DNA from 2 places in the Stenotrophomonas sp. YJH_SMC_123 genome. Region 1 is predicted to be linked to the other one. Evidence: riboswitches for the same ligand, from Rfam matches in the RefSeq annotation. Region 1 holds a riboswitch; the other holds the start of a gene.
What was found. Region 1 has a riboswitch for thiamine pyrophosphate ahead of thiC (phosphomethylpyrimidine synthase ThiC). Riboswitches for the same ligand answer to the same signal wherever they lie in the genome.
Positions count from the first base shown of each region.

Region 2: linked by a shared signal. The riboswitch ahead of AC5P5W_RS13620 (TonB-dependent receptor) and the one ahead of thiC (phosphomethylpyrimidine synthase ThiC) in region 1 are both predicted to bind thiamine pyrophosphate.

Region 1 covers NZ_JCAFRM010000007.1:271,253-285,863, forward strand. The annotation lists gene AC5P5W_RS16510 (HDOD domain-containing protein) at 35-1,156, shown strand; gene AC5P5W_RS16515 (hypothetical protein) at 1,216-1,425, opposite strand; gene AC5P5W_RS16520 (TonB-dependent receptor plug domain-containing protein) at 1,595-4,444, opposite strand; gene AC5P5W_RS16525 (helix-turn-helix transcriptional regulator) at 4,494-5,393, opposite strand; gene AC5P5W_RS16530 (winged helix-turn-helix domain-containing protein) at 5,509-7,833, opposite strand; gene AC5P5W_RS16535 (ion channel) at 8,093-8,764, opposite strand; gene thiC (phosphomethylpyrimidine synthase ThiC) at 8,858-10,702, opposite strand; TPP riboswitch at 10,785-10,886, opposite strand; gene AC5P5W_RS16545 (BCCT family transporter) at 11,152-12,729, shown strand; gene ggt (gamma-glutamyltransferase) at 13,288-14,611, opposite strand, start outside.
Region 2 covers NZ_JCAFRM010000005.1:248,504-263,114, reverse strand. The annotation lists gene AC5P5W_RS13665 (acyl-CoA dehydrogenase family protein) at 1-1,014, opposite strand, end outside; gene AC5P5W_RS13660 (4Fe-4S dicluster domain-containing protein) at 1,272-2,948, shown strand; gene AC5P5W_RS13655 (c-type cytochrome) at 3,014-3,415, shown strand; gene AC5P5W_RS13650 (ATP-binding protein) at 3,409-7,008, opposite strand; gene AC5P5W_RS13645 (response regulator) at 7,084-7,722, shown strand; gene AC5P5W_RS13640 (hypothetical protein) at 8,098-8,868, shown strand; gene AC5P5W_RS13635 (peptidoglycan-binding protein) at 8,981-10,969, shown strand; gene AC5P5W_RS13630 (glycine zipper 2TM domain-containing protein) at 11,217-11,624, shown strand; gene AC5P5W_RS13625 (phosphotransferase enzyme family protein) at 11,746-12,870, shown strand; TPP riboswitch at 12,969-13,064, shown strand; gene AC5P5W_RS13620 (TonB-dependent receptor) at 13,135-14,611, shown strand, end outside.

The sequences.
Region 1 (14,611 bases):
ACATCCATCGTCGAGACAGCCAGGGGAATGTGTCGTGCGTATTCTGCTTGTTGGGGATGCAGCCAGCCTGCCGGCCGAGCTGACCGAATTCATTGCCGATCTTGGGGAAGACTGGCAGCCGTTGACCGCCACCGATGGCCAGGCCGCGATGACCGCGGTGGCCACGCAGGGCGTGGACGCGGTGATCGTCTGCCCGCAATTGCCGGATCTCAATGCCACCACGCTGCTGGGGCAGATCCGGACCTTGCGCCCGGAGACCATCCGCATCGCGCTGGTCGATGCGCAGTATGGCAACCGGCCGCCGCCGGCGCGCCTCATTGGTGTCGCCCACCGCTTCCTACCGCTGCCGCTGGCGCCGGAAGTGCTGCTGGAGGCACTGACCAGCCTGGAAGAACTGCGCGAAGTGCTGGACAGCCCGCGCCTGCGCGATGCCATCGGCCGTATCGAGAAACTGCCCTCGCCGCCGCACCTGTACCTGAGCCTGACCCAGGCCCTGGAACATGACGACGACGCCGACAGTGCCGATGTCGCCAAGCTGGTCGCCGCCGATCCGGCGATCGCCGCCAAGGTGCTGCAACTGTCGAACTCCGCCTTCTTCAGCCAGGGCCGCACCATTGCCGACCTGCGCACCGCCGTGACCCGGCTGGGCCTGGCCACGCTGCGTGACCTGGTGCTGGCCAGCGAAGTGTTCTCCGCACCGACGCTGTCGGCCGCCGAGCGCAACTCGCTGCAACAGCGCGCACTGCTGGCCTCGCGGCTCGCCGCACGCCTGCTGCCCGAATCCAGTGCCGAACTGGGAGCGACTGCCGCGCTGCTGGCCGACATCGGCCTGCTGCTGCCGGGTGTGCGCAACGAGCGCAGCGAGCCCTCGCTGGCCGGCGACACCCGCCCTGGCCATGCCGAGGCCGGCGCCTACCTGCTGGGCCTGTGGGGCCTGCCGATGCCGATCATCGAAGCGGTGGCCTTCCACCTGCAGCCGCAGCGCGCCAACACCCGCAGCTTCTGGGTGACCGGTGCGGTGCACGTGGCCCTGGCGCTGGTCAATGGCGATCCGGTGGACGAGGACTACCTGCAGCGCGCAGGCGTGCTGAACAAACTGCCGCAATGGCGCGAACACGCCAATGCGCTGATGGGACTGGTGCCCAGCGACGCCTGAGCGCGTTGCATGATGTCCGGATGACAGAGGGCGCACCCACAAGGTGCGCCCTTTCCATGTCAGCGGGTACCGCAGGCGTCCTGCACGCAGCGACGGTACTGCGACTCGCAGATGACCGGTGACTTGCCACTGGCCAGGCACTGCTGGCGGAACTCCTCGCAGTAGAGCCCACCGCCGCAGACCCCGAGGCCCTGCGAGAACACCGCGCCCACCAGCGTTGCGTAGATCAATGCAGCGGCGGATGCCTGCCGCAGCAACGTGTTCTTCATATCCCTCTCCACATGCAAGCGTCCGGTAGTGGACCTCCTGACTGTGTTGATTACGACACGACGGGACCGTGACTGCGCTCACCTTCCAACAATTTCCGGAATTCCCCTACAAGAAAAAGGGCGGACCTTGCGGTCCGCCCTCCTTCTGTTGCTACCGCACTTCGATGGATCAGAAGCGCTGGGTGTACTTCATGTACAGGAAGCGACCCACGTCGAAGCCGCCGTAGTAGGCGAATGCCGAGTTCGGAGCCGAGTACTGCAGGGCACCCTTGTGGTCGAACACATTGTTCGCGCCCAGGGCGATGGTCGCATCCCACGGCGCCTTCCAGCTGACCTGCAGGTCGTGGAAGGTGTTGGAACCGGTGTGACGCAGCGGATCGGTCTCACCGTTGGCCATGTGGTTCGGAGCATCGCACCAGCCGTCAGCCAGCGAGATGCAGCTTTCCTTCATGCCCGAGTAGTAGCGCGCGGTGTAGTTCACACCGAAATCGCCGTACTGCCAGTTGACGCCCAGGTTCGAACGCACGCGGAACAGGCCCGGCTCGCTGACGCGGCCGACCATGATGTTGTCGCCCGCGCTGTTCTGGCGCTGCTCGTCGTACTTGGCGGTGTAGCTGGTCTGCCAGTCGATGCTGAACTGACCAATGGCCAGTTCCGGCAGGCGGTACTTGATGCCCAGATCGTAGCCCTGGGTTTCCATCTTGCCGAGGTTGGCGGTGCCGTAGGTGATCGCACTGACGTGGCCGTCAGCCGCACGGGTCACGCTCGAGCAGCGCGAAGCGTTACCCAGCACGTAGCAGTCACGCAGGATGCGGTCGACGCTGTCAGCGATGATCATGTCGCTGATTTCGTACTTGTACCAATCCAGCGACACGTCCAGGCCCTGCACCCAACGCGGGCTCCACACCAGGCCGAAGGTGGTGCTCTTGGAGGTTTCCGGCTTCAGGTTCGGATTGGCACCCGAGATGAACTGGTCACCCGACTGGCACGGCAGGGTCGAACATTCCTTGCCCGCCTGGCCCAGCTGCACGTAGTTGGCCGGCACGCCTGCGCCGGAGCACGCGGCATTGCCTGCAACGCTGCCCGGAGCCTTCACGCCGCACGGATCGATGTAGGACTCGAAGCTCGAGCTCAGGCCACCGTACAGGTCGCTGATGGTCGGAGCGCGGAAGCCCTCGGCGTAGGTGCCGCGGACCAGCAGTTCATCCAGCGGACGCCAGGTCAGGCCGAACTTGCTGTTGGTGGTGCCACCGAAGTTGCTGTAGTCCGAATAACGGCTGGCAACGTTCAGGGTCAGTTCCTTGGCGAAGGCCATGTCGGCCAGCAGCGGCACGTTCAGTTCGAGGTAGACCTCGTTCAGATCGTACTGGCCGCGGGTCGGCTTCTGGCCCAGGCCGGTGGACTGGCCCGACTGTGCGAAGGCGTCCGGCACGTAGCTGCCTTCTTCCTTGCGGTGCTCGACACCCAGGGCGAAGCCCAGGTCGCCGGCCGGCAGGGTCACGATGGCGCCCGACAGGTTGGCGGTGAAGCTGGTGGTCTTGGTGACGCCACGGGTGGTGAAGGTCGGGAACAGGAAGTCCTGCAGCTCCTGGTTCGCCAGCGAGCCCTGACCCTCAACGCCGTACGGCAGCAGCGGGTTCCACGGACGGCAATCGCCCAGGATCGGGTTGGCGGCGGTGCCGCAGCGGGCAACGCCACCGGCATCGATGAACGACGGGCCCAGCGCCTGACGCGCGCCGATCAGGCTCATGTCACCGCGGTTGCTCTTGATCGACTCGTTGCGGTTCCACAGCGCGCCGACATCCCAGTCGAAGGTCTTGCCACCCAGCTCGAAGAAGCCGGTCAGGGTCGGAGCGAAGCGCAGGGTCTTCAGCTGGCTGTCAGTGGTACGCGGCACTTCCCACAGGCGGCGGCGGAAGCTGACGTCCTGGCCAACCGGGTTGAAGGCGCTGTCTGCCGACAGCGGGGTGTTGATCGACTTGGAAGCGGACTGGTACGGATAGCCGGCGATCTGCTGGAACGTCTGGCGCTCGTTGTAGAGCACGTCGGTGTTCAGGCTGATCGAATCGGTGAAGTCGTAGGTGCCGTTGATGTAGACCGACTTGCGCTTCACACCGGTCAGCAGGGTCATCTGCTCGTTCGAGTTGGCGAACTCGTCTTCGGTGATCGCGTGGTAGTCGTTCGGGTTCTTCGGATTGCCACCCGGGTTCAGGGTCTGCCACACCGCGCTCGACTTGCTGCAGTCGTACAGCTTCGGGTTGCACCAGCTGCCGTTCTGGCTGATCGGGCTCCAATCAGCCGAGGTGGAGTTCGGACCCAGCGAGCCGTCACGGCTGTACCAGCGGTCCTTGGCCCACACCGGATCCTGCTTCGAGTACTCGGCCGACAGGGTCAGGCTGCCGCGCTCACCGCGGGCACCGAGGGTCATCGAATAGGTTTCGCTGTCGCCGTCGCCCTTGCCGTACTGGCCGACGTAGACATTGGCTTCGCCGCCGTCGAAGTTCTTGCGGGTGATCACGTTGACCACGCCGGCAATGGCGTCGGAACCGTAGATCGACGAGGCGCCGTCCTTCAGGATCTCGATGCGCTCAACGGCCGACATCGGGATCTGGCTCAGGTCCTGCAGACCCGAGGTCGAAGCGCCCAGGCGCTTGCCGTTCATCAGCACCAGGGTGCGCTCGGCGCCCAGGTTGCGGATGTCGACGTAGTAGCCGCCCACGTTCTCGCCCGAAGCCAGCGACTCCGAACGCGAAATGGCCGGGGAACCGGCCGAGGTCAGGTTGTTCAGCACGTCGGCGACGCTCGAGAAGCCCTGCTTTTCCAGGGATTCGCGGGTCATCGTCAGGATCGGCTGCTGGGTCTCCACCGAGGCGCCGCGGATGCGCGAGCCGGTGACCGAAATGCGGTCCAGGTCGGTGGTGCCCTTTGCTTCCTGAGCCGAAGCAAAGGCCGGCGCCAGCGCCAGCGCAATGCCGGCCGGCAGCAAGCCGAACCGCACTGCGGGATTACGAACGTTCATCTATCTCTCCAAGGTACGTGTTAGCAGCGTGTTAAAACACCCCAGCACGTTACGATTGCGTTGCAGCGCTGTATTTGCGCGAACCAACCGGAGACTTTGCGGATTGTGGCGGGAGCAAGCCGCCGTTCTCCCTGAAGCGCGACGCGGACTGGCCGTAGCGGGCGCGGAACGCACGCGCGAAGCTGCAGCAGTTGTCGAAGCCGCTGGCGGCGGCGACCTCGCCCACCATCATGTCGGTGTCGCGCAGCAGGTCGGCGGCGCGTTCGAGGCGCAGTCGTGCCGAAAGCGACTGCGGGCTTTCCTCGTACAGGCTCTGGAAGGTCTTGGAGAGGTACCAGCTGGAGAAGTTGGTCAGTTCGGCCAGTTCGCCGATGCGCACCACCCGGTGGCTGTTGCCTTCCAGATAGAGGCGCGCACGCTGCATGCGGCCGAACACCTGGCGCTTGCGGCTGCGCGAGCGGCCCGGGCAGCGCTGCACGTTGTCGGCCAGGCCACGCTGCAGGCCAGCAAGGTGCAGCAGCAGCGGACGCAAGGCCTGGGCCGGCTGGCCGCTGGCCAGCGCATCGCGCCACAAGCGCAGCGCAACGCGGGCGTCACTGCGGTTCATGCGGCCACGACCGGCATACAGGCCACAGTCGGCCATCTCGGTCAGCACGCGAAGCGCTTCAACGTTCAGGTTCAGGCCAACGCACAGCCCGTTGCGACCGGCCTGCACCAACGGCCGCGATTCCTTCTCGAAGGCGATCCACTCGCCCTGGCGCAGGCGGAATCGTCCTTCCTTGGCCTCCACCCACGAACTGCCACGCACCTGCATCCAGACAGTGAAGCTGGAGCCGGCGGTCTGCAGGCTGCCCAGCCGGGCCACGCCCAGGCAGGTCGGCGTGACATCGTCGAGCGACCGGTCCAGGGAGACGGTTTGGCCGCGATCGGCCAGCGAGAGTTGACGCATGGGGGCACCACGGATTTGCCTAGTACAGGACTCCGTTTTGCCTAATCAGGCGGCACCGCGTCAGGAAAGTCCGACGAGATCGCCACGAATTCGCGACGAGATCCCGACGAAGAAATTACGAAGGCCCATTTCCCCTGAAAAACAATAACTTGGAGAACGCCGGGAACAGCGCGGGGGGGCGTTCGGGCAACCGCATCACACCGATGTCGGCACCATCGCTGACCGCCATCGCCACGAACAGGTCACGTCCGTCAGCGCTGGCGCTGAGTCCGTTGCCGGCGCTGAGCCGTTCCGCATCCAGGCAGCGTTCCGGCTCCTCGCGGCCGGGCAGGATGCGCACGAAGGTGGTGCCACACGTGCTCGAAGTGCCGAGGTAACCGACGCCACTGTTGCCGGCCACGGTCCAGGCCCGGTATCGCCAGCGGCTGGGCCGGTCATCGCTGATCTGCTGCACGCTGCCCGACGACAACGCGGCGTCGGCCGACCACAGGCCACCTGCGGCCAGGCGGGTGAACAACACGCGGCCACTGCTGCGGTCGAAGCGCGCCTGCGACACCCCTTCGATGCTGGCCAACCGGCGCCAGGGCTGGGTGCTGCGGTCGAACAGACTCAACCGGGTGCGCTGGTCGGCATCGCGCTCGACCACAAACAACTGCTCCGGCGACGCGCCATACAGGGCCTGCAGCGGCTGTTCGGCCGGGACCGGCAAAGGTTGCAGGCGTTCATCGCGTGGCGCGATCTCGTAGACCACCGTGCGCCCATGCGCGTCGCGGCCGACCACGAGCAGCTGGCGGCTGTCGGCCGACCAGTCCGGTGCCTGCCGCGCTTCCGGCCGCAGCCCTTCAATGGGGCGCAGCGAATCCGGCCGCTGCATGTCCGCCCACCACAGGGCGAAGCTGCCGGAGCGATCCGAGGTGAAGACCAGCTGGCGGCCATCCGGCGCTGCCATCGGCTGCCCATCGCGGCCACTGGATGCAAACAGGCGTTCGGGCGCGCCGCTGCCCTGCACCGGCACCTTGAACACGCCGAACTGCGCGCGCCGGTGGACGAAGGCCAGCATCCCGCCACGTCGCGACACGGCGGGCCACTGCGCATCATCCAGGCCGGCATCGCGCAGCGTGTGCCGCTCGACGTCCAGATAATAGAGCCGCGCCTCGCTGTCGACGCGGCGACCGAACACGATGGTGCGGCCATCGTCCAGCCAGGCCCATCCGCGCAGCTCTGCCGCCTCGTTGGTCAGCTGCTCGGGCTTACCGCCCGCGGCCGGCACCCGCCACAGATCGCCCAGCTGCGGATTGCGCACGAACACCAGCCATTGCCCATCGGGCGAGTAGCGCGGTGCGTAGTCGAAGTCGTCCTGGTCGACGCTGTACGCCAGCGCGCGCCACTGACCACTGGCCAGGTCCAGCACGCGGATGCCACGGTGCGCGTAGCGCCCGACCATGCTGCCGAACACCAGGCCGCGACCATCGGGCGTCCAGTCGAAGCTGAGCAGCTCGGTGCCATCGCAGCGCGTGGCCTGGCGCAGGGCGCCACCGGTTGCGCTGGCGATCAGCACCTGGCAGCCACCGTCGGCGGAGAACCGTGCGAAGGCAATTTCGCGACCATCCGGCGACCAGTTCGGGAATCGATCGACGGCACCGGCCGGCGGCGCCAGCAACTGGCGCGCCGGCGCGTTGCCGGAGGTCTGTACCTTGATCGCACCACCGCCGTTGCCATCTTCGTTGGCGCCTTCATAGGCCACCAGCGAACCATCCGGTGACAGCGTGGGATAGGTTTCAAAGCCGCTGGTTGCGGTGATCAACCGATAGGGACGCTGGGGGCTGCCGATCACCCGCGTGCCGTTCTCCACGGCGGCCTCCACCGGCGAACTGCTGGCCGGTGCGCGGCGCAGCAGCAGCGTGGTCATCACCAGCAGCGTGGCCAGCATCAACACGCCCAGCGCCAGCAGCACGCGGCGGCGGACATGGCGCCAGCGGCGGCGCGATTCCTGCGCGCGCGCGGGCAGCACCGCAGCGGCGGCGAGTGCGGGCTGCACGTCCACACCTTCGTCGTCAGGCAAGCCCGCAGCCGACGGCGCCGCATCGTCCAGCGCCTGTACCGGTACCAGAAGCCGATAGCCGGTCTTGGCAATGGTCTCGATGTAGGCCTGGCCGCTGTCGTCGTCGTTGCTGAACGCCTTGCGCAGCTGGGTAACGGCCTGGGTCAGCACATCGTTGGTCGGCAGCGTGTCCGGCCACACCTCGGCGAACAACTCGTCGCGGGTGACCACACGGCCCGGCTGCCGCAGCAGCACGCGCAGCACGCCCAGCGCCTTCGGCGTCAGCCGGCGCGGACGACGCGCACCGACGACCTCGACTTCGCGCGAGGACAGAGTGACGATGCACTCTCCTATCCGTATCCGATCGGACACGGGTGGCTGTATTTCGCTGCTGTTCATTTTCTGCTACACAGTAGAGACAGGTCCCGGGCAGTGTTTGCCTTCGTTACGGTCCCGTCCTGGGAACAGCGAAAAGCCAGACTCCGCACAAAGCATCGGCGCATACCGCAAAAACAATCGAGCGCGCGAATACTAGCCTATGCAAGTTACCTCGCCTATCGCGTGGTCGACATCAGGCTCTCTCTCGCCGACGCATTCACATAATTCGCGACATCATTCGCGCCCTCTTGGGCGCGAAATTTTTATCTGGCGTTCATTTTCACATGCGCCGCAGCATGGTCAATCCGACCAGCCGCGAAACCACCAAAGCCACGTACATCACGCCGGAAAACTGCTCCAGCATGACCAGTGCTCGTGCCTGTGGATGAAGCGGCACGACATCACTCAAGCCGACTCCAGACAGCAAGCTGAAGCTGAGATAAAGCAGCTCCATCCAACTGCGCTGCGCCTGCCCGCCGGTGCCGTGGAAACTGCCCGGATACCACTGCTGGCACACCGCGAACGCGAAGGCGAACGCCCACGCCAGCAGGGTGAAGGTTGCGCCTGCGGCGAACAGTTCGTCGCGGGTGACCTTGTGGTCCTGGAGCATGTAGGCAATCAGGGCGCCAGCCGTGTAAAAGTACAGCAGGCTCTCCAGCACCTGCGCGGTGGTCAGCAATGCGGTGCGATCAAGCAATGCGCCTGCCAACGAGAACACCACCGAGGGAATGGCCAGCAACAGCGCCAGCCAGGTGCCCAGCGGGCTGCGCTGGACCACCCACAGCGCCAGGCCGAGTACCGCCATGCCGAACATGCCAAGTGCCGCGCGGCCGGCGGCGGTGTCATCCAGCGCGGGATACAGCAGCACCGCCAGCAGCTGCGCGCCCAGCAACCAGGCCGAAGGATGCCGGCGGGCAATGGCCAGCCAACGGGTGGTCATGGCAACAGGCATGGTGTCCTTTCCCCGGGATGATGGGCGGAGGATAGCCGGGAGCGGCGTGATGAGCGGTAGTGCCGGCCGCGGGCCGGCACCACCGTCTGCGCATCACCCCTGGTGGTAGACCTCGGCACCCGCGGCGCGGAACTCCTCCGACTTCTCCTTCATGCCGGCCTCGGCGTAGTCACGCACATCCTGGGTGATCTTCATCGAACAGAAGTGCGGGCCGCACATCGAGCAGAAGTGCGACAGCTTGTGCGCATCCTTCGGCAGCGTTTCGTCATGGAACTCCCTGGCCTTCTCCGGATCCAGGCCAAGGTGGAACTGGTCTTCCCAGCGGAATTCGAAGCGCGCCTTGCTCAGTGCGTTGTCGCGTACCTGCGCGCCCGGATGGCCCTTGGCCAGGTCGGCCGCATGCGCGGCGATGCGGTAGGCCATGATGCCGTCACGCACGTCCTGGCGATTGGGCAGGCCGAGGTGTTCCTTCGGCGTCACGTAGCAGAGCATCGCCGTGCCGAACCAACCGATCATCGCCGCACCGATCGCGCTGGTGATGTGGTCGTAGCCCGGCGCGATGTCGGTGGTCAGCGGCCCCAGCGTGTAGAACGGCGCTTCGCCGCATTCACGCAGCTGCTTGTCCATGTTCTCCTTGATCAGCTGCATCGGCACGTGGCCGGGGCCTTCGATCATGGTCTGCACATCATGCTTCCAGGCGATCTTGGTGAGCTCACCCAGCGTCTCCAGCTCACCGAACTGGGCCGCGTCGTTGGCATCGGCGATGCAGCCCGGGCGCAGGCCGTCACCCAGCGAGAAGGTCACGTCATAGGCCTTCATGATCTCGCAGATGTCTTCGAAGTGCGTGTAGAGGAAATTCTCCCTGTGGTGCGCCAGGCACCACTTGGCCATGATCGAACCACCACGGCTGACGATCCCGGTCACGCGCTTGGCGGTGAGCGGCACGTAGCGCAGCAGCACGCCGGCGTGGATGGTGAAGTAGTCCACGCCCTGCTCGGCCTGCTCGATCAGCGTGTCGCGGAAGATCTCCCAGGTGAGCGCTTCGGCGCGGCCGTCGACCTTCTCCAGCGCCTGGTAGATCGGCACGGTACCGATCGCCACCGGCGAGTTGCGGATGATCCACTCGCGGGTTTCGTGGATGTGCTTGCCGGTGGACAGGTCCATCACGGTGTCACCACCCCAGCGGATCGCCCACACCAGTTTCTCCACCTCTTCGGCAATGCCCGAGGACACCGCGCTGTTGCCGATGTTGGCGTTGATCTTGGTCAGGAAGTTGCGGCCGATGATCATCGGCTCGCTTTCCGGATGGTTGATGTTGTTGGGCAGCACCGCGCGGCCGCGCGCGATTTCATCGCGCACGAACTCCGGCGTGATGATCTTCTGGATCGAGGCGCCGAACGCCTCGCCCGGGTGCTGCTGCAGCAGGCCGGCATCGCGGATCGCGTCCAGCCGCTGGTTTTCGCGGATGGCGACGAATTCCATTTCCGGCGTGATGATGCCGCGGCGCGCATAGTGCATCTGGGTGACGTTCGCGCCTGCACGTGCACGTCGCGGCAGGCTGCGTGTGGGGAAGCGCACAGCATCGAGCTTCGGATCGTGCTCGCGGTCGCGGCCGAACGACGAACTCAGGCCGTCGAGCTGTTCGGTATCGCCGCGCTCCTCCACCCAGCCACGACGCAGCGCCGGCAGGCCCGCGGACAGATCGATACGCGCGTCCGGATCGGTGTACGGGCCCGACGTATCGTAGACCGTGACCGGTGCATTCTCCTCGCCGCCGAACAGCGTCGGCGTGCGGGTCAACGCGATCTCGCGCATCGGCACCTGCAGATCCGGACGCGAACCGGGTACGTGGATCTTGCGCGAGCCGGGAATGGGCCGGGTCACGGATTCGGAGAGTTGCTGGGCCTGTTGCTGCAGGGCGGAGAGCTGTGCGTTCATCGGGCATCGTCCAGGAAGGTCAGGGACGAAGCGGCGGCGCACTGCGACCGCGCACGGACGGTCCTTGGGCGGTGTCCGGGCACGGCTGCACTGCAAAGCTTCCCTACGCCGGTATGAGCCGGATCAGGTTCCAAGGGACTGTCTCAACCGTGGCCACATGGCCGCGGTACCCCCGCTTCTTGGCGTGCATTAGAGCATAGACCGCCCGCTCCGGGAGTTGCCCCCGCGGTCAGATCCGCTTTCCTGTGGAAAGCGGATCTGATCCGGATCGTTGTTCGTTAACAGAACCATGACGTCGCGTTCAGTAACGTGCACGTCCGTCGCCCTCCAGCGACCGATGCGTCCTTCGCCGCCGACGCGGCCCCTGCCCGGTTCGCGCTGCATGCCGCCGGTCCTTCGCTGCAAGCTCTGCTCGCTCCCCTCAATCCCTTGATCGGAGAAGCTCCTTCATGGTGTTTCGCGTTTCCATCGCACTGGTTCTCCTGCTGGTGCTGCTTGCCGGTATTGCACCAGGCCCCTTCAATGCCGTGGTGCAGTCGATGCTGGCAGAAGTCATCCGCAGCGTCGGCTGGCTGTACCTGCTGGTGGTATTCCTGGCCCTGGTGTTCCTGATGTACCTGGCTTTCGGTCGCTTCGGCAACCTGCGCATCGGTGGCGAAGACGCCGAGCCCGAGTTCTCGCGAGCCAGCTGGATGTCGATGCTGTTCGCCGCCGGCATGGGCATCGGCCTGGTGTTCTGGGGCGCCGCCGAGCCCATTTCGCACTTCAGCAAGCCACCGGAAGGGCTTGCTCCGCAGAGCCTGGATGCGGCACGCGCCTCGATGCGCTATGCATTCTTCCACTGGGGCCTGCACCCGTGGGCCATCTATGCGCTGATCGGGCTGGCAATGGCCTGGTTCCAGTTCAACCGCAACGGCCGCGGCCTGGTCAGCGACATGCTGCAGCCGATCATCGGCCGCCACCATCGCGGCTGGATCGGTAGGGTGGTCAACATCGCTGCAGTGGTCGCCACCGCGATCGGTGTCGCGACTACGCTGGGCTTCGGCACCATCCAGATCGCCGCCGGCATCGAGCGCGTGTTCGGCGTGCAGGCTACCGTCGCAGTGCAGATGACCATCATTGCCGTCGCCTTCGTGCTGTATATGGCGTCCACCGCCAGTGGCGTGGAGCGAGGTGTGAAGTGGCTGTCCAATTTCAACCTGGCGTTGGCTGCCCTGCTGGCCGCCATCCTGCTGGTGCTGGGGCCGACCGGCTTCATCTTTGATACGTTCACCACCACGCTGGGCTCCTACCTCAACCAGCTGGTGACGATGAGCCTGCGCATGTCACCGTTCTCCGGCAGCACCTGGGTGGCGGACTGGACAATCTTCTACTGGGCCTGGTGGATCTCGTGGGCACCGTTCGTGGGGTCGTTCATCGCACGCATCTCGCGCGGCCGCAGCGTGCGCGAGTTCGTGATCGGCGTAGTGCTCGCGCCGACGCTGCTGGGCTTCTTCTGGTTCGCGGTATTCGGCGGCACCGCGCTGTGGGCACAGATCTTCGGCCATGCCGACCTGGTGCAGGCGCTGGGCAATGGCTACGAGACCGTGCTGTTCACGCTGTTCGACAGCATGCCGCTGCCGCTGCTGCTGTCGTGCATCGCACTGGTACTGCTGATGATCTTCTTCGTGACCTCGGCCGACTCGGCGGTACTGGTGCTGGCCAGCATGTCCACTGACGAAGCAGGCGATCCTCCGTTGAAGCGCAAGCTGGCCTGGGGCATCGCGGTGGCGTTGATCGCAGCGGCCTTGCTGCTGGCCGGTGGCCTGGATGCACTGCAGGGCATGATCACGATTGCGGCGTTGCCATTCGCGCTGCTGATGGTGCTGGTGATGGTGTCGCTGTACCGGGTGCTGGACCAGGAGTACACGCGGGAGCGGCGGCAGGCGCAGCGCCAGCGGCACATGATCGATGCGTGGATCGCACGCGAGATGGCGGCACAGGAGGAGACGCAGGCCGAGGCCGCGCGCGCGCACGATCAGGATTGAGGGTGTTTTGCAGCCTGCGGCTGCACCGCTTTTTTCAAGCAAGTGCAAGTGCAAGTGCAGAAGCCAAAGCGGCTCTGGGTTACTGCTGGCTGGGCGAGGCGGTGTGGGTGGGCAGGACACGCCGTGAACCCATCCATGGGGGCTCGATGGCGCCATCCATGGCGCCAACGGTCCTGCCCACCCACACCGCCCCACCCCCGACAGATTTCCGGTGACGGTTGGTTCTTCACGCCATGCGTGGATGAGGTGTATCGGAAAACAAGAAGGGGTCGGATCCGTTTTCCTGCGGAAAACGGATCCGACCCCAACCATCAGCACGCGGCTGTTGCTGTTGCTGTTGCTTTTGATCTTCTTTTTTCTTCCTGCGGTGGCGGCCGCAGAAAACTGTCAGAGGCCGGGTGGGTGGGCTGGGCGGGGGTGTCAGCCGCATGGATGCGGCTGCCAAGCCTACAAGGACGTACTTGCGGCGTCCCCCGAACAGCCTACCCACCCGGCCCAACAAGCTATTCCGCTTCTGAACCCACCGCAGAGGGGGCTCAGCCCGGTGGCCGGGAACCCTCAATACCCCGCCGCCTGCCCATCCTTGCGACTCTCCGAAGCTCCGTAATAAACCCCGCTCTCGGGGTCGCGCATGATCGCCTGGTACCCGCCATAAGGCCCATCGGCGAACACGATGCGATGCCCCTTGCGCATCAGCGCACGCACCGTCTCGTACGGGAAGCCGGTTTCCAGATTCACTTCACCACCGTCGGTCATCGCCGTGGCCTGTCCGGTCGGTTCGGTCGAGCCCTCGTGCTGGATGCGCGGTGCGTCACCGGCTTCCTGAAGGTTCATGCCGAAATCCACCAGGTTCATCACAATCTGCGCGTGGCCCTGCGGCTGCATCGCGCCGCCCATCACGCCGAAGCTGGCGTACGGCTTGCCGCCCTTGGTGATGAACGCCGGGATGATCGTCTGGAACGGCCGCTTGCCCGGTGCATAGCCGTTGGGATGGTTCTTCTGCAGCACGAACATCTCGCCACGATCCTGCAGGATGAAGCCCAGTCCCGGCGGCGCCATGCCGCTGCCCATGCCGCGGTAGTTGGACTGGATCAACGACACCATCATGCCGTCGGCGTCGGCCACGGTCATGTAGATCGTGTCGCCTTCTTCCAGCTGCTTCGGCGTGCCCGGCTGCACTTCCTTCAGCGCCTTGTCCATCGAGATCAGTGCGCGGCGCTGCGCGGCGTATTCCTTGGAGATCAGCTTCTGCACCGGCGCCGGCTGGAAGGCCATGTCGGCATAGAAGCGCGCACGGTCGGCGAAGGCCAGCTTCTTCGCTTCGACGAACAGGTGCACGTGCTCGGGTGAACCGAACGGGATCTTCGAGAAATCGTAGCCTTCCAGCACGTTGAGGATCTGCAGGGCGGCGATGCCCTGGCTGTTCGGCGGCAGCTCCCACACGTCGTAGCCACGGTAGTTGCTGCTGACCGGTTCGACCCACTCACCATGGTGGTCGGCCATGTCCTGGTAGCTCAGGTAGCCACCATTGGCCTTGAAGTAGTCGCCGATGGTGTGGGCAATGGCGCCCTTGTAGAAGGCATCGCGTCCGCCGTCGGCAATCTGCTGCAGGGTGCTGGCCAGGTTCGGGTTCTTCCACATCTCGCCCTTGCGCGGGGCGTGGCCGTTGATCGTGAACTGCTCCTTGAAGCCCGGGTACTGCGACAGCTTGGGCACCGAGCGGTCCCAGTAGTAGGCGATCACCTCGGCGACTGGATGGCCCTCGCGCGCGTAGCGGATGGCCGGCGCCAGGTTGTCGGCCATCGGCTTGCGGCCGAAGCGGTCGTGCAGCGCGAACCAGCCGTCGACCGCGCCGGGCACGGAGACTGGCAGCGGGCCGGTA
Region 2 (14,611 bases), on a different contig from region 1:
ACATTCGCGGGCGATGTCGATCGCCATGCGGCAGTTGTTCCATTTGGCCAGGCTGACCTGCTGCGGCTGCAGCTGCCCGGCTTCCTTCAGGCGGCCCAGCTGCAGCGCCAGCAGCTGCGCGGTGGTGATGCGGCGGGCCATTTCGGCCAGCTTGATCTGCGCGCTCTGGGTGGCCGCCAGCGGGCGGCCGAACAGCACGCGCTCCTTGGCATAGCCCAGCGCTTCATCCAGGCAGGCAATGGCCGCGCCGATCGGGCCCCAGCTGATGCCGTAGCGGGCCTGGGTCAAGCAGCCCAGCGGCCCCTTCAGGCCCTTCACGTTCGGCAGGCGGTGGCTGTCGGGCACGCGCACGTCATCGAAGAACAGCGCGCCGGTCAGCGACGCGCGCAGGCTCATCTTGTGCTTGATCTCCTGCGTGGTGAAGCCGGCCATGCCCTTCTCCAGCACGAAGCCCTGGATGCCGTCCTCGGTCTGCGCCCAGACGATGGCCAGGTCGGCCACCGGGCCGCTGGTGATCCACATCTTGCTGCCGCTGATGCGCCAGTCGCTGCCGTCGCGCACCGCGCGGGTCTTCATGCTGGCCGGATCGGAACCGCCATGCGCCTCGGTCAGGCCAAAGCAGCCGATCAGCTCGCCGCGTGCCATCGCCGGCAGCCACTGCTGGCGCTGCTCCTCGCTGCCGTAAGCGTAGATCGGGTACATGCACAGCGAGCTCTGCACCGAGACGAAGCTGCGCAGGCCTGAATCACCTCGCTCCAGCTCCTGGCAGATCAGGCCGTAGCTGACCGCACCCAGATCACCGCCGCCGTATTCGGCCGGCAGGGTGGCGCCCAGCAGGCCCAGCGAGGCGATCTCCGGCACCAGTTCAGAGGGGAAACGGGCCTGGTCGAAGGCATCGCCGATGATCGGCAGCACGCGCTCGTTGGTGAAGCGGGCGACGCTCTCCTGCACCGCGCGCTCTTCCTCATTGAGCAGGGAACGGACATCGAACAGATCGTACGGATGCAAAGCCATGGCACTCACGCGCAGTCAGGACCCGGCCATTGTCGGTCATCCGGGCAGAGCGTGCCGACCAGGGTCGGCACCCACCCGGGCCGCAGCCTTACGCTGCACCGCAGCAATCGTGACGTGAACATCGGCGATCTAGCTCGATCACGCGCGGCCCGGTACCCTGACACATTCAAACAACCGTTTCGCTCGTGGCTGCACGCGCGATTCCCAGGCACCGCCGGTGGCCCCGATGCCGGCCCTACCCACGAGTCATGCAATCGATGAGCGCTGAAGCCAACGCCCTGCCCCCGCGTGAAGTAATGGAATTCGACGTGGTGATCGTCGGCGCCGGCCCCGCCGGCCTGGCCACCGCGATCCGCCTGCGCCAGCGCGCGATCGAAGCCGGCCGCGAGTTGTCGGTGTGCGTGCTGGAGAAGGGGTCCGAACCAGGCGCGCACGTGCTGTCTGGTGCGGTGATGGATCCGCGCGCGCTGACCGAGCTGTTCCCGGACTGGGCCGAGCGCGGCGCACCGCTGAAGCAGAAGGTCACCCGTGACGAATTCCTGTTCCTCAGCGAAACCGGCGCGCGCAGCACGCCCAACGTGCTGCTGCCGGAGTGCTTCCACAACGAAGGCAACTACATCATCAGCCTGGGCGAAGTGACCCGCTGGCTGGCGCAGCAGGCCGAGGCGCTGGAAGTGGCGATCTTCCCCGGCTTCGCCGCAGCCGAGGTGCTGTACGGCGACAACGGTGAAGTGATCGGCGTGGCCACCGGCGACATGGGTATCGAGAAGGATGGCAGCATCGGCCCGGCGTTCGAGCGCGGCATGGCGCTGCAGGCGAAATACACGATCTTCGCCGAAGGCGCGCGCGGCCATCTCGGCCGCCAGTTGATCGCGCGTTACACGCTGGACGAAGGCAAGGACCCGCAGGCCTACGGCATCGGCATCAAGGAGCTGTGGCAGATCGACCCGTCCCGGCATGAGCCGGGTCTGGTGGTTCACGCCGCCGGCTGGCCGCTGGACAGCGACACCTACGGCGGCGCGTTCCTGTACCACGCCGACGGCGGCAAGGTCGCCATCGGCTACGTGGTAGGCCTGGACTACAGGAACCCGTGGCTGAGCCCATTCGAAGAGTTCCAGCGCTTCAAGACCCATCCGTCCATCCGCAAGCATCTGGAAGGCGGTACCCGCATCGGTTACGGCGCGCGTGCGATCACCGCCGGTGGCCTGCTGTCGCTGCCGAAGACGGTGTTCCCGGGCGGTGCACTGGTCGGCTGCGAGGCCGGCTACCTCAACGCCAGCCGCATCAAGGGCAGCCATGCCGCGATCAAGACCGGCATGCTGTGCGCCGACGCCGCGTTCGACGCGCTGGCCGCCGACCGCCAGCACGATGAACTGAGCGCCTACCCGAAGGCGTTCGAAGCCAGCTGGCTGTTCACCGAACTGCAGCAGGCCAAGAACTTCAAGCAGTGGTTCAAGAAGGGCCAGACCGTGGCCACGCTGATGACCGGCGTCGAGCAGTGGCTGCTGCCGAAGCTGGGCGTGCGCAACCCGCCGTGGACCCTGCACCGCACGCAGCCGGATCATGCCTGCCTGGAACCGGCCGCCAAGCACACCCGCATCGCCTACCCGAAGCCGGATGGGGTGCTGACCTTCGACCGCCTCAGCTCGGTGTTCCTGAGCAGCACCAACCACGACGAGAACCAGCCCAGCCACCTGACGCTGAAGGACCCCAGCATTCCGGTGAAGGTGAACCTGGCCGAGTACGCAGGCCCGGAAGCCCGCTATTGCCCGGCCGGTGTGTACGAGTTCGTTGGCGAAGCCGACAACGCGCGCCTGCAGATCAACGCGCAGAACTGCGTGCACTGCAAGACCTGCGACATCAAGGATCCGACCCAGAACATCGTCTGGGTGACCCCGCAGGGCGGCGGCGGCCCGAACTACTCGGGCATGTGATCGCCCCGGGCTGCGACCGTGTGTCGCAGCCCGACCGCTCCACCGCACCGCTATCCTGCCCACCCATGCGTGCCTGCCGCCTGCTCACCGCCGTTGCCGTGGCCCTGCTTGCCACGGCCTGCCAGCGCCCGCCCGCGGTGCCGGCCACGCCCGAACAGGCCCGGCAGCAGGCCATGCAGCGCGCGTTCGAACTGTGTGCCGGCTGCCACACCGTGCAGCCCGGTGGCATCCACCGCTTCGGACCCAACCTGCACGGCGTGATCGGCCGCCGCGCCGGCAGCCTGCCCGACTATGGGTATTCCGACGGCATGCGCCGCGCCGACATCACCTGGACCGCACAGACGCTGGATACCTTCCTGCAGTCACCCACGCACCTGGTGCCGGGCACCCGCATGTACAACGCCTTCCCCAGCGCAGAACGCCGCGCCCTGGTGATCGCCTACCTGCAGCAGCAGTCGGCTCAGTGAGCCAGGCGCTGCAGCTGTTGCTGCAGCCGCGCCACGAACGTCGTTACGGTGGCGAACAACGGCGCCGTATCGGCCTCTGCCGCATCCTGCAGGCGCTCGACCAGGGCATTGGCCTGCTGGGCCAGTGCCGTGGCCCCGATCGCCCCGAGCCCGCCGGCCTGGCGATGCAGGTGCAGCGCCGCAGCCTGGCGGTCGCCAGCCTGCACGGCGCGCTGCACGGCGGCCAGGTCACCCTCGCTGGCCTGCAACAGGCTGTCGCGCAGCTGCTCGGCCACCACGCGCGAGCCGAAGCGCTGCTGCAGGGTGGCCAGATCAGGCAATGCTTCACCGTCGTCGGCGGCAACCTCCGGCACCGGCACCTCGAACGACTGGCCCTGGGCCTGCGGCAGCCAGCGCAGCAGCGCCGCACGCAGCGTGGCCAGCGACAGCGGCTTGGCCAGTACCTCGTCCATGCCGGCCTCGCGGCAGCGGCGCGCATCGTCGTCCAGCACGCTGGCGGTCAGCGCCAGCACCGTCAGCCGCGGCTGGCCGGTACGGCCCTCGCGTTCGCGCAGCAGGCGGGTGAAGCCAAATCCATCGAGTACCGGCATGCGGCAGTCGGTGATCACCAGGTCGAAGCTCTCCGACGACAGGCGATCCAGCGCCTGCTGGCCATCGCCCAGCAGCACATGGGGCACGCCCAGCTGCTGCAGCCGCCACGCCATCATCGCCTGGTTGGTCGGGTGGTCCTCGATCACCAGCACCCGCGCCTGGCGCAGCGCGGCGGGCAGCAGCGCGGACTGGTCCTGCTCGGCCAGCAGTGCCGCCGCGTCCTCGCTGCCGGCCTCCACCAGCGATACCCGCACTTCGGCGCGGGTTCCTTCGCCCAGCGTGCTGTGCAGGGTCAATTCGCCCTGCATCATCTGCACCAGTCGCTGGCAGATGCTCAAGCCCAGGCCAGTGCCGCCGTGGTCACGCTGGATGTAGGCACCGGCCTGCGTAAAGGGCGCGAACAGGTGCTGCAGTTGTTCCGGTGCGATGCCGATGCCGGTGTCGGTAACGCTCAGGCACAGCGGTTGCACGCCGTCTTCGCTGGTCGGCCCCAGCACCTCCAGCTGCAGGCGCACCTCGCCCTGTGCGGTGAACTTGATGGCATTGCTGAGCAGGTTGAACACGATCTGGCGCAGCCGCACGCCGTCCACTTCGTGGGCCGGCGCCAGCTCGGGATCGATCTGCACGTGCAGCGCCAGGCCACGCGCGCTGGCCTGGGCCGACAGCAGGCGGCACACGCTCTCCAGCAGGGGCCGCAGCGGTTGCGGCACCGGTTCCAGGCGCAACGCCCCTGCTTCCAGCCGCGAGTAATCGAGGATGTCATCGAGGATCTGCCGCAGCATCTGGGCCGAATCCTCGATAACGCCGAGGATGCGCTGCTGTTCGCTGTCCAGCGGTGAGTGCGCCAGCACCTCCAGCATCCCCAGCACGCCACTCATCGGCGTGCGGATCTCATGGCTCATCGTGGCCAGGAAGCGCGATTTGGCCTCGGCGGCCTGCTCGGCGTCCGCCTTCGCCGCCGCCAGGGCATCGGCCTGCATCCGCGCTTCGCTCACGTCCACCCAGTAACCGCTCCAGATCACCGCGCCCTCTTCGGCGGCATAGGGGTGGGCCTGGCTGCGCACCCAGCGCACGCCCTCCCCATCGCTGCGCAGGCGGAACTCCAGGATCAATGGGGCGAACTGGCGCGCGGCCTGCTCGATGGAGTGCAGGATGTGCGCGCGGTCCTCTTCCTCGATGCGTTCCAGCAACACCCTCGCATCCTGTTCGGCCTGCTGCCGTGTAATGCCGAACAACGCAGGCAGGTCACCGGCGATGAACGGGAAGCTGAGCGCGCCATCGGCGTCGCGACGCGCCTGATAGACCACTGCAGGCAGGTTGTCGGTCACCTCGGCCAGACGCTGCTCCAGCTGGCGACGTCCTGCCACCTCGCGGCGCAGCCGCCAATGGCCAACGCCATGTACCAGCAGCGCGGTCAGCAGCACCAGCAGCACCGGCACGCCCCACCGCAGCACCTTGTTCCAGTCGACACCGTTGCGGTACTCCACCCCCAGCCAGGCATTGCGCAGGGCCTCGCGCTTGCGTGGGGTCATCTGCAGCAGCAGGCGATCGAAGGTGGTAGCCAGTGCCGCGTGGCGGCGGTCCACAGCCAGCACCAGCTGGTCGTTGAAGCCGGCCGGTGCCGCCACCTGCAGCCGCCCCGGGAAACGGCTGCGCAGCAGGTGATCGACCACGGCAAGGTTGCCGATGTACGCATCGGCGTCGCCAGCGAGCAGGCGCTGCAGCGACTGTTCGGCGCTGCGTGCAGCGATGATCCGCGCCTGCGGTGCCTGCTGCAGCACGTAGCCGCGCACACGCTCCGGGTCGGACAGCAGCACGCGCTTGCCCTGCAGGTCAGCCAGGCCCAGCAGCGACTCGCCATCGCTCCTGACCACGATCACGTTCGGCACGCTGATGAAGGGCTGGCTGAACACCCAGTCCGGGCCCAGGTACCGTGAATCGACAGGAATGCCCATCACCGCCTGCAGCTCACCGCGGCGGGCCTTCTCGCGCACCTCGTACCAGTCGTGGCTGTCCTCGACCTGCAGGTTGGCACCGGCCTGCATCAGGCGCTGCAGGTATTCGCTGGCCAGCCCGCTGGGCCGGCCATCCTCGCCGGTGAACGACAGTGGCGCGGCATTCGGGGCGAAACCGATCTTCAACGGCTGCTCCAGCACGCGCTTCTCGGCCTGGCTCAGCGCCAGCTGCGCCGATGCCGACCAGTGCGGCGGTGGCAGCCATCGTTGTGCGAGGGCATCACGCTGGGCCTGGCTGGTGGCCGCCAGCGCCAGGTCCAGGGCTTCAGCCAGGGGTTGCTTGCTGTTGGGAATGCCGAAGTGCAGCCGTTCAGGGGGCAGGTCGCTGGGCCGCAACAGCGCCACGCCCTGCAGGCGCCGGCTGGCAATCAGCTCGGTGGCGACAAAGGCATTGCCGATGTAGACGTCGGCCTTGTCGTCTCTGACCATTTGCAATGCGCTCAACGTGTCGTTTACGACAAGCTGGCGGGCACGCGGGAATCGGGCGCGCACCTGCGGACCGGTCAGGAAATCCTGCTCGATCACCACCCGCAGACCCTCCAGGTCGGGCATGTCGGAGGCACGCAGGTCGTCCGGCCGGCCCACCAGGGCCAGCGGCGCTTCGCTGTAGGCCGCGGTATAGACCATGCAGCGGGTGCGGTCGGCACTGAGGCCGACATTCATCACCACGTCGATCTCGCCACGACATGCCGCATCCAGCACGGATGTCCAGTCCGGATAGCGGCGCGCCTCGACCTTCATGCCGAGCTGGCGTGCAAGATGCGACAGGTAGTCCGGTCCCAGACCGACCTGCTGGCCGTCACGGAGGGACTCGAAGGGCGGCCAACCGCTGTCATACTGCCCGACAACGATGGTCGGATGCGCCACCAGGTATTCGCGCTGCAACGGGCTGAGCGGCAGCAGCCCAGGGGCCGGCTGTGCCTGGGCCACGGGCAGGGCCAGCACCGCCAGCAGCAGGAGCAGCCCGCGAACAGCCCACCTACGCATCTGCGTCGATCTCCTAGAATCCTGCCAGGGACCGCGATGGTCGCGGCCCGGCGTGCCCGATGGCCATACTAGAGCATGAGCTTGCGCATCATCATCGCAGACGATCACCCGGTGGTCCGCATCGGTACCCGCGCCGTCATCGAGTCGAGCGGCGTGGGCCGCGTGGTCGGCGAGGCCGACAGCGCGCAGGCGCTGATGACCCTGCTCGCCAACCAGCCCTGTGACCTGCTGGTCACCGACTACTCCATGCCGGGCAGCCCGCAGGCCGATGGCTTCGCCATGATCGGCATGATCCGCCGCCGGCATCCGGACCTGCCGGTGCTGATGCTCAGCGTCTCCAGCAACCTGGCGATCCTGCGCATGGTGCTCGACAGTGGCGTGCTCGGTCTGGTCGACAAGAGTTCGTCAATGGACGAGCTGCCGCAGGCCATCCAGTCGGTGTACCGCGGCCAGCCCTACATCAGCCGCAGCCTGCGCGAGCGGGTGGACGCGGCCGGCAGCTGGCGCATGCGCGAGGGCGACGGCAAGCCGTTGTCACCACGCGAAGTGGAGGTGCTGCGACTGCTCGGCACCGGCATGACGGTGAAGGAGATTTCGCTGCAGCTGCACAAGAGCGTCAGCACCATCAGCCGGCAGAAGGGCGACGCCATGCTCAAGCTGGGGCTGAAGGGCGACGCCGAATTGTTCGACTACCTGCGTGACGGCAAGATCTGAGACGCACTTCACATCACAGACCCGGCTGCCGCCCCCCTCTTTGACGGCCTGCGGATCTGTGCCAAGATGGGCAGGCATGAGTTCTCAATGCGAGGTCGAAGGAATCGACCGGCTCATGTCCTCGCTCCCGTCCGTGGTGGATGGGGTGCGGCTTCCTGCCGGCCGTCTGGCCCGGCAACGCTGACCATGGAGAGGCGCATGCAGTCCCCCCCCGAGCTACGTTGGACCCTGCCGTTGCGGCCCCTGCGCGCATTCGCGGCATGCCTGCTCGTCTCTCTTTCCGCTGCCGCCTGCAGCGCCGCCGATCCGGCCCCCTCGTCCTCCCGGCCTGCGCCTGCGCAGGCTGCCAAAGCGCCCCGACAGGATGTTGCCCCGATGCAGAACCCCTCCCCCGATGCCGCCGTCACCCCGCCCGACGCGCCGACCGTGATGTATTTCATCTACCAGGTGGATGGCGACGGTGCGACGTCCTATGAGGTCCAGAACGGCAGCGTGGCGACCTTCTGGTTCGGCCACCGCTTCACCCTGGACGGCACCACCTACTACACCGGCTTTTCCTGGGATACCCGCGAGCATTACGGCAAGCCGGGCGAACAGCAGCCGGCCGGCCCCGACGACCGCGCCAATCTGGCCGAGGCCACCTTCGTACTGGCCGGCGGCGACGCGAAGAAGCCGTGGAAGTTCCGCGGCCAGGAATGGACCATCGGTGCGCTCGGCGCCTACGACAAGGCCGACGACGTCGATACCCGGCGCAAGCCGATCGAACACCGCACCGCCGACGGCCGCCTGCTGCTGGCGGTGCCGACCAGCAGCTTCGACCGCGGCATCAGCAGCAGCGGCTACGCCCTGCTGCTGTTCAACCCCAAGCGCAGCGAGGACGACCTGGACAGCAAGGTCTGGCGCTACGTCGGCTCGGTGCGCACCGGCGAAGACAACAGCGCGGCCTGCGACGACGGCAACGTGATGCCGTGCACCGACAGCGATGGCGAACTGGCCTTCGTGGCCGATGGCAACGGCCTGCCGCAGCTGACCGTGACCTTCAAGGGCACCACCATCGAAGCCCCGGGCAAGACCCGCGCGCTGGGTGCCGGCGACACCGTGCACTACCGCTTCGACAGCAAGGCCCAGCAGTACATCGCGCCCTGATTTCCATCCGCCGCAGGCGGGTTACCTGTTGACCGACATGTTCTTGACTCACGGATGAGTCCGGTTGGCGATTCGCGGCATCGGCCGCTCCATCAACCCCGAGGAAAACGTCATGGCACAGCATGACTACAGCAAAAAGGAAGTCCTGGACATCGTCGAGCAGGTCGCCCGGCAGAAGGGCATCCCGGTCGATGACTTCATGCGCTTCGCGCACATCGAGACCGGCGGCACCTTCAACGAGCGCGCCCACAACACCTCGACCGGCGCCAAGGGCCTGTTCCAGTTCGTGCCCGGCTCGGCCCGCCAATACCACCTGACCGGCCACGAATTCGACCCGACCCGCAACACCGAAGCCGCCGCGCAGATGTACCAGGACAACCTGGGCTCGATGGCGCGCCGCAATGAGCGCACCGGCCACCCGTACCTGTCCGGCGGCGACACGCCGACCGGCCTGGACCTGTACCTGGCCCACCAGCAGGGCAGCGCCGGCTATGGCTCGGTGCAGACCGCGATCGCCACCGGCACCTTCGGCGTGGTCCGCAACGGCCATGGCGAAGAGATCAACATGCGCCGCAACGTGCTCAACCAGATCGGGTCCGATGCCAAGGCGCTGACCGGCCACACCCTGGCCGAAATGCGTGGCATGAACGACGGCGACCTGGCGCGGACCTTCTCCAGCTACTACATCCACAAGTACGCAGCGATCAGCATCCCGGAAAAGCACATCACGCCGCAGACCGTGGCACCGGGCCAGGCCCAGGCTCCAGGCACACCTGCGCAGGCCGCCGCAGTGGGCGCCGCTGCGGCCACGCTGGCGGCGACCGCAACGGCTCCTGCTGCGCCGAAGCCGGGCATCGAACTGCACGCCGCGTACGACGCTGGCGTGAAGTACGACGATGTGAAGTACGCCATCAACATCCCGGGCCACGCGCTGTACGTGCCGGGCAAGACCGGCAAGAACGTGGACCAGGGCTACATCGATTGCTCCGGCTGGGTCGGCACCCTGCAGAACCGGACCATGGACGAGATCAACCAGAAGGCCGGGCACGCTGTCTTCAGCAAGGCCGACCGCATCGACCTGGGCAACCTCGGTTCCGGCGGCATCGTGCACAAGGCCGTCGAACAGTCCGGCGTGCTGCTCGAGCGCGACGCCATCCTCAAGCCCGGTGCGCTGAAGGAAGGCATGGTCATCGGCCTGGATACGGCCAGGACCCGCCACGAGCACTGGAATGGCATCGACCACATCGTGATGGTGGTGCGCGACCCGAATACCGACAAGCTGCTGATCAGCCAGTCCACCGGCAGCAAGGGCGTGCACACCATGCCGGTGGAGGATTACCTCAAGCAGGTGAAGGACCACCCGCACTGGAAGCTGTTCGCGTCGGACCCGTTGTCCAAGGCGCGCGACCTGCTGGAAAGCCGCACCCAATCGCATGAGCAGACCCAGGGCAAGCCTGCGGCCGAACACAAGGCCGCTGCCGCCCCGCACGCCGAGCTGTACAAGCCGGGCGCGCACAGCGAGGGCGTGCGCAAGGTGCAGGAGCAGCTGGGCCACCTCGGCTATGCCGGGGCCGACGGCAAGCCGCTGGCCGAGGACGGCCGCTTCGGCCGCAATACCGAAGCGGCGGTACGCCAGCTGCAGAAGGACAACGGGCTGGTTGCCGACGGCATCGTCGGTGCAAAGACGCTGGATGCGATCAAGGAGGCCCGCGAGCGCCCGCTGCTGAACGACGAGCGGCACCCGCGCAATCCGATGTACCTGCAGGCCACCGAAGGCCTGGAGCGGATGCCGGCGGGCACCTTCAAGGACCGCCACGCGCTGGAAAGCGCCGCAGCGGCCCTGACCAGGGAGGCGCATGCCGCCGGCCTGCAGCGCATCGACGCGGTGGTGCCCAGCCCGAACGGTGAGCGCCTGTTCGCCGTGCAGGGCACGGTCGGTGACCCGGCGGCCAGCCGCGTTGCGGTGGAAACCCGCACCGCCAGCGAGCAGAGCATGGCGCTCAGCAGCGGCGCGGTGCAGGGCGCGCCGAACGTGCTGCACCAGCAGCAGGACGCGCAGCAGGAACAGACCCGCCAGGCGCAGAAGGCCATGGGCGTCTGAGCCCGCAGCGCCTTGCAGACCGGGAGGGGCCGCGCCATGCGCGGCCCTTTCCCTTTCTGCCAGCTGAGCGGTAAAAGCCACTTTCAGCCTTGCTTCATGCCGCCTGCCGCTAGATGAATGCGCAAGCCGCCCGGTAGGCCAGGCAATGTTCCGGCAATGTCGGAACGCCAGCGTGGTCTCCACGGCAGCCGGGGCGCCCCGCGCCCTCCCTGCCCAGCGTGGCATGCACCTCACAGGAGAACCGAACATGCTCAGTACTTCCACACTCAGCTTCCGTGGTCTGGCGATGGCCCTGGCACTGGTTGCCGGTGTCGCCGTGGTCAGCGATGCCAGCGCGATGTCGAGGAAGGACAAGCGCACCCTGGTCGGCGCCGTGGTCGGTGGCGTGGCCGGCAACCTGCTGTCCAACGGCGACCCTGCGGCCACCGTCGGCGGTGCCGTGGCCGGCGGCGCGATCGGCAACCTGACCACCTCCGACCGCCGCGACCGCCGTTACTACGACAATCGCCGTTACGACGACCGCTACGATCGCCGTTACGATCGTGGCTACTACCGCAGTGGCTACTACGACCGTGGCGATGACCGCCGCTGGCAGCGTGAGCGCTACTACGACAACCGCTACTACCACGACCGCGGCCGCCATCGCGGCTGGTAAGCAGCGCCGACATACCGATGACGCGGAGACGGGCGGGTCGATGACCCGCCCGTTTGCGTTGGCCACGCGCATGGCGTTGAATGCGCAGCCTTGGATGTGACTTTCCCGGTCGGACTGTGGCATGACGTCTTCCTCCCACCGCGTGCAGGGCCTCAACAACGACGAGGTCGCTGCCGACTGGCCACCGATCAGCGCGGCGGACATCGCGTGGCTGAGTACGCGTTACCCGCAGCTGGGCGGGCACAGCCAACCCCGCTGGCACAGCCCGCGGCCGCTGTCTGCCGCCGCCATCGTCAATGGCACGCGCGCACCGGTATTCATCAAGCGCCACCACCACAGCGTGCGCAGCGCGGCCTGTCTGGAAGAAGAACACCACTTCATCGCCCATCTCGCCGCCGCCGGCGTGCCAGTGGTGCAGGTGCTGCCGGCCACCGATGGCCACACTGCGGTCGAACACGGCGAATGGACGTTTGAACTGCACGATGTCGGCGTGGGCGACGACCTGTATCGCGACGCGGTGTCGTGGTCGCTGTTGACCGATGTCGCGCAGGCCCGCGAAGCAGGGCGCACGCTCGCACAGCTGCACCGTGCCGCCGCCAGCTACCACGCGCCCCAGCGCAGCACCCATCTGCTGGTGGCGCGCGACGACCTGATCCGTGCCGACGATCCGATCGCCGCCATCAAGGCAGGACTGGATGAACGTCCCGGGCTGGCACGCTATCTCGCGCGCATTCCATGGGAAGCACAGCTGCAGCGCGACGTGCTGCCGTGGCACGCCGGCCTGGCCGAGCGCCTGCGCGCCGAGCCCCGGCTGTGGGCGCACAACGACTGGCATGTCTCCAACCTGCTGTGGCGCAACGGCGAGGTCAGCACCGTGCTGGATTTCGGCCTGGCGTCGCCCACCAGCGCGCTGTTCGACCTCGCCACCGCGATCGAGCGCAACGCAGTGGCGTGGCTGGAACTGGAGCGCGGCATGGAGGCAGTGCGCATCGATATCGCGCTGGCCCTGCTCGACGGCTACCGCGAGGTGCTGCCGTTGTCGGCGGCACGCGTGCACCTGCTGGCCGACCTGCTGCCAATGGTCCATTTCGACTTCGCACTGTCCGAAGTGGAGTACTTCGAAGGTGTCACCCGCTCAACCGCGAATGCCGACGTGGCCTGGCAGCCCTTCATGCTGGGCCATCCGGCGTGGTTCCACAGCGCGCCGGGGCGGGCACTGCTGCAGGCCCTGCACGCCGTCGCGTGATCCGGTTGACGCAGCGTTGCGGTCAGATCCCTTTCCGCAGGAAAGGGATCTGACCCCGGCTGGCGCTCGCAAATCCGTACCATTTGTAGTGAAATGGTCACCTGAAGCGGGGGTGCCTGGATCTGCCAGGCTGAGAGAGTCCCTTGGAACCTGATCCGGTTTGCACCGGCGTAGGGAGCTTTGAGCCGCAGCCACACCCCCATCATGGGCCGGTGCACCTGCGCGCCGTCGCTTCGTCTCCCTTGTTGTCCGAAGACGAACCGAATGAACCGCTGCCTGCGCCCCACCCTGCTCTCACTCGCCCTCTGCGCCGCGCTGCCGCTGCATGCCAGCGAGGCCGAGGCCACCACCGATGCGGCTGCCACTGGTGCCGAACGCTCGCCGACCGAACTGGCGGCGGTGCGCGTGGAGGCCGGCAAGCCGAAGGCCGATACCTCGCGCGTGAATGCCTTCGGCGGCGGTTCGTGGAAGGACACGCCGGCTTCGGTGAACGTGCTCGAGCGCGACTATCTCGAACGTCGCCAGGTACGTTCGCTGTCCGAGCTGGCCAGCAACGATGCCTCGCTGGGTGATGCGTATGCACCTGTGGGCTACTACCAGAACATCGCCATCCGCGGCTTCGCGCTGGACGCCGCCACCGGCTACCGCTTCAACGGGCTGTCCATCGCCGGCGAGCAACGCTTGGCGCTGGAGAACGTGCAGTCGGTCGAGATCCTCAAGGGTGAAGCCGGCCTGGCGGCAGGGGTGATGGCGCCGGGCGGGATCATCAACTACATCGGCAAGCGCCCGGCTGAAGTACGCACCGCCACGCTCGGCACCGATTCGGAAGGCTCACGCTACGTCGCCGTCGATGTCGGCCACTGGATCACCCCGCGTTTCGGCCTGCGCCTGAATGCCGCATGGGACTCCAGCAATTCCTACGTCGCGCACGCCGATGGCCGCCGCAACTTCTACTCGCTGGCCGCCGACTGGCTGATCGGCGAGCGCGGCAAGCTGGAAGTAGATGCCAACTACCAGACCAGCTCGCAGCGCTCGGTGTCCGGCTACCAGCTGCTGGGCGCGCGTGACCTGCCGCGCGGTGTCGACCGCGAGCACCTGCTCGGCTACCAGCCGTGGCAGCGCCCGGTAGATATCGCCAGCACCAACATCACCGCGCTGCATACCTACGACTTCAACGATGCCTGGCAGTCGCGCGTCTCGGTCGGCCACAGCCGCTCGGTGATCGATGACAACGTCGCCTTCGCCTACGGTTGCTACTACGCCGTGCAGTGCGCCGATGGCAGCGTGCCAGGCAACTACTTCGCACCCAACGGCGACTACGATGTCTACGACTACCGCAGCCCGGACGACACCCGCCGCAACCAGCAGGCCCGTGCCGAGCTGCGTGGCCGCTTCGAGACCGGCAGCGTCGGCCATCAGCTGACCCTCGGTGCCGACTACTTCCGCCGCACCGTGGACAAGCGCCCGAGCGTCAACGAGTACGTCGGCACCAGCAACATCCACGACCCGCAGGTGCCCGTGTTCGCGCCGTCGCCGAAGATGCCCGGCCCCTCCGCACGACGCCTGGACAGCCGGCAGACCGCGTTCTTCGCGCTGGACCGGATGAGCTTTGGCGATGACTGGCAGTGGTTGGCCGGTGGCCGCTTCGTGCGCCTGGACGAGCGTGCCTACGACAAGCGTGGCGTTCCGCAGCGGCACAGCCGCCTGTCGCGGTTCCTGCCGCAGACCGCGGTGGTGTGGA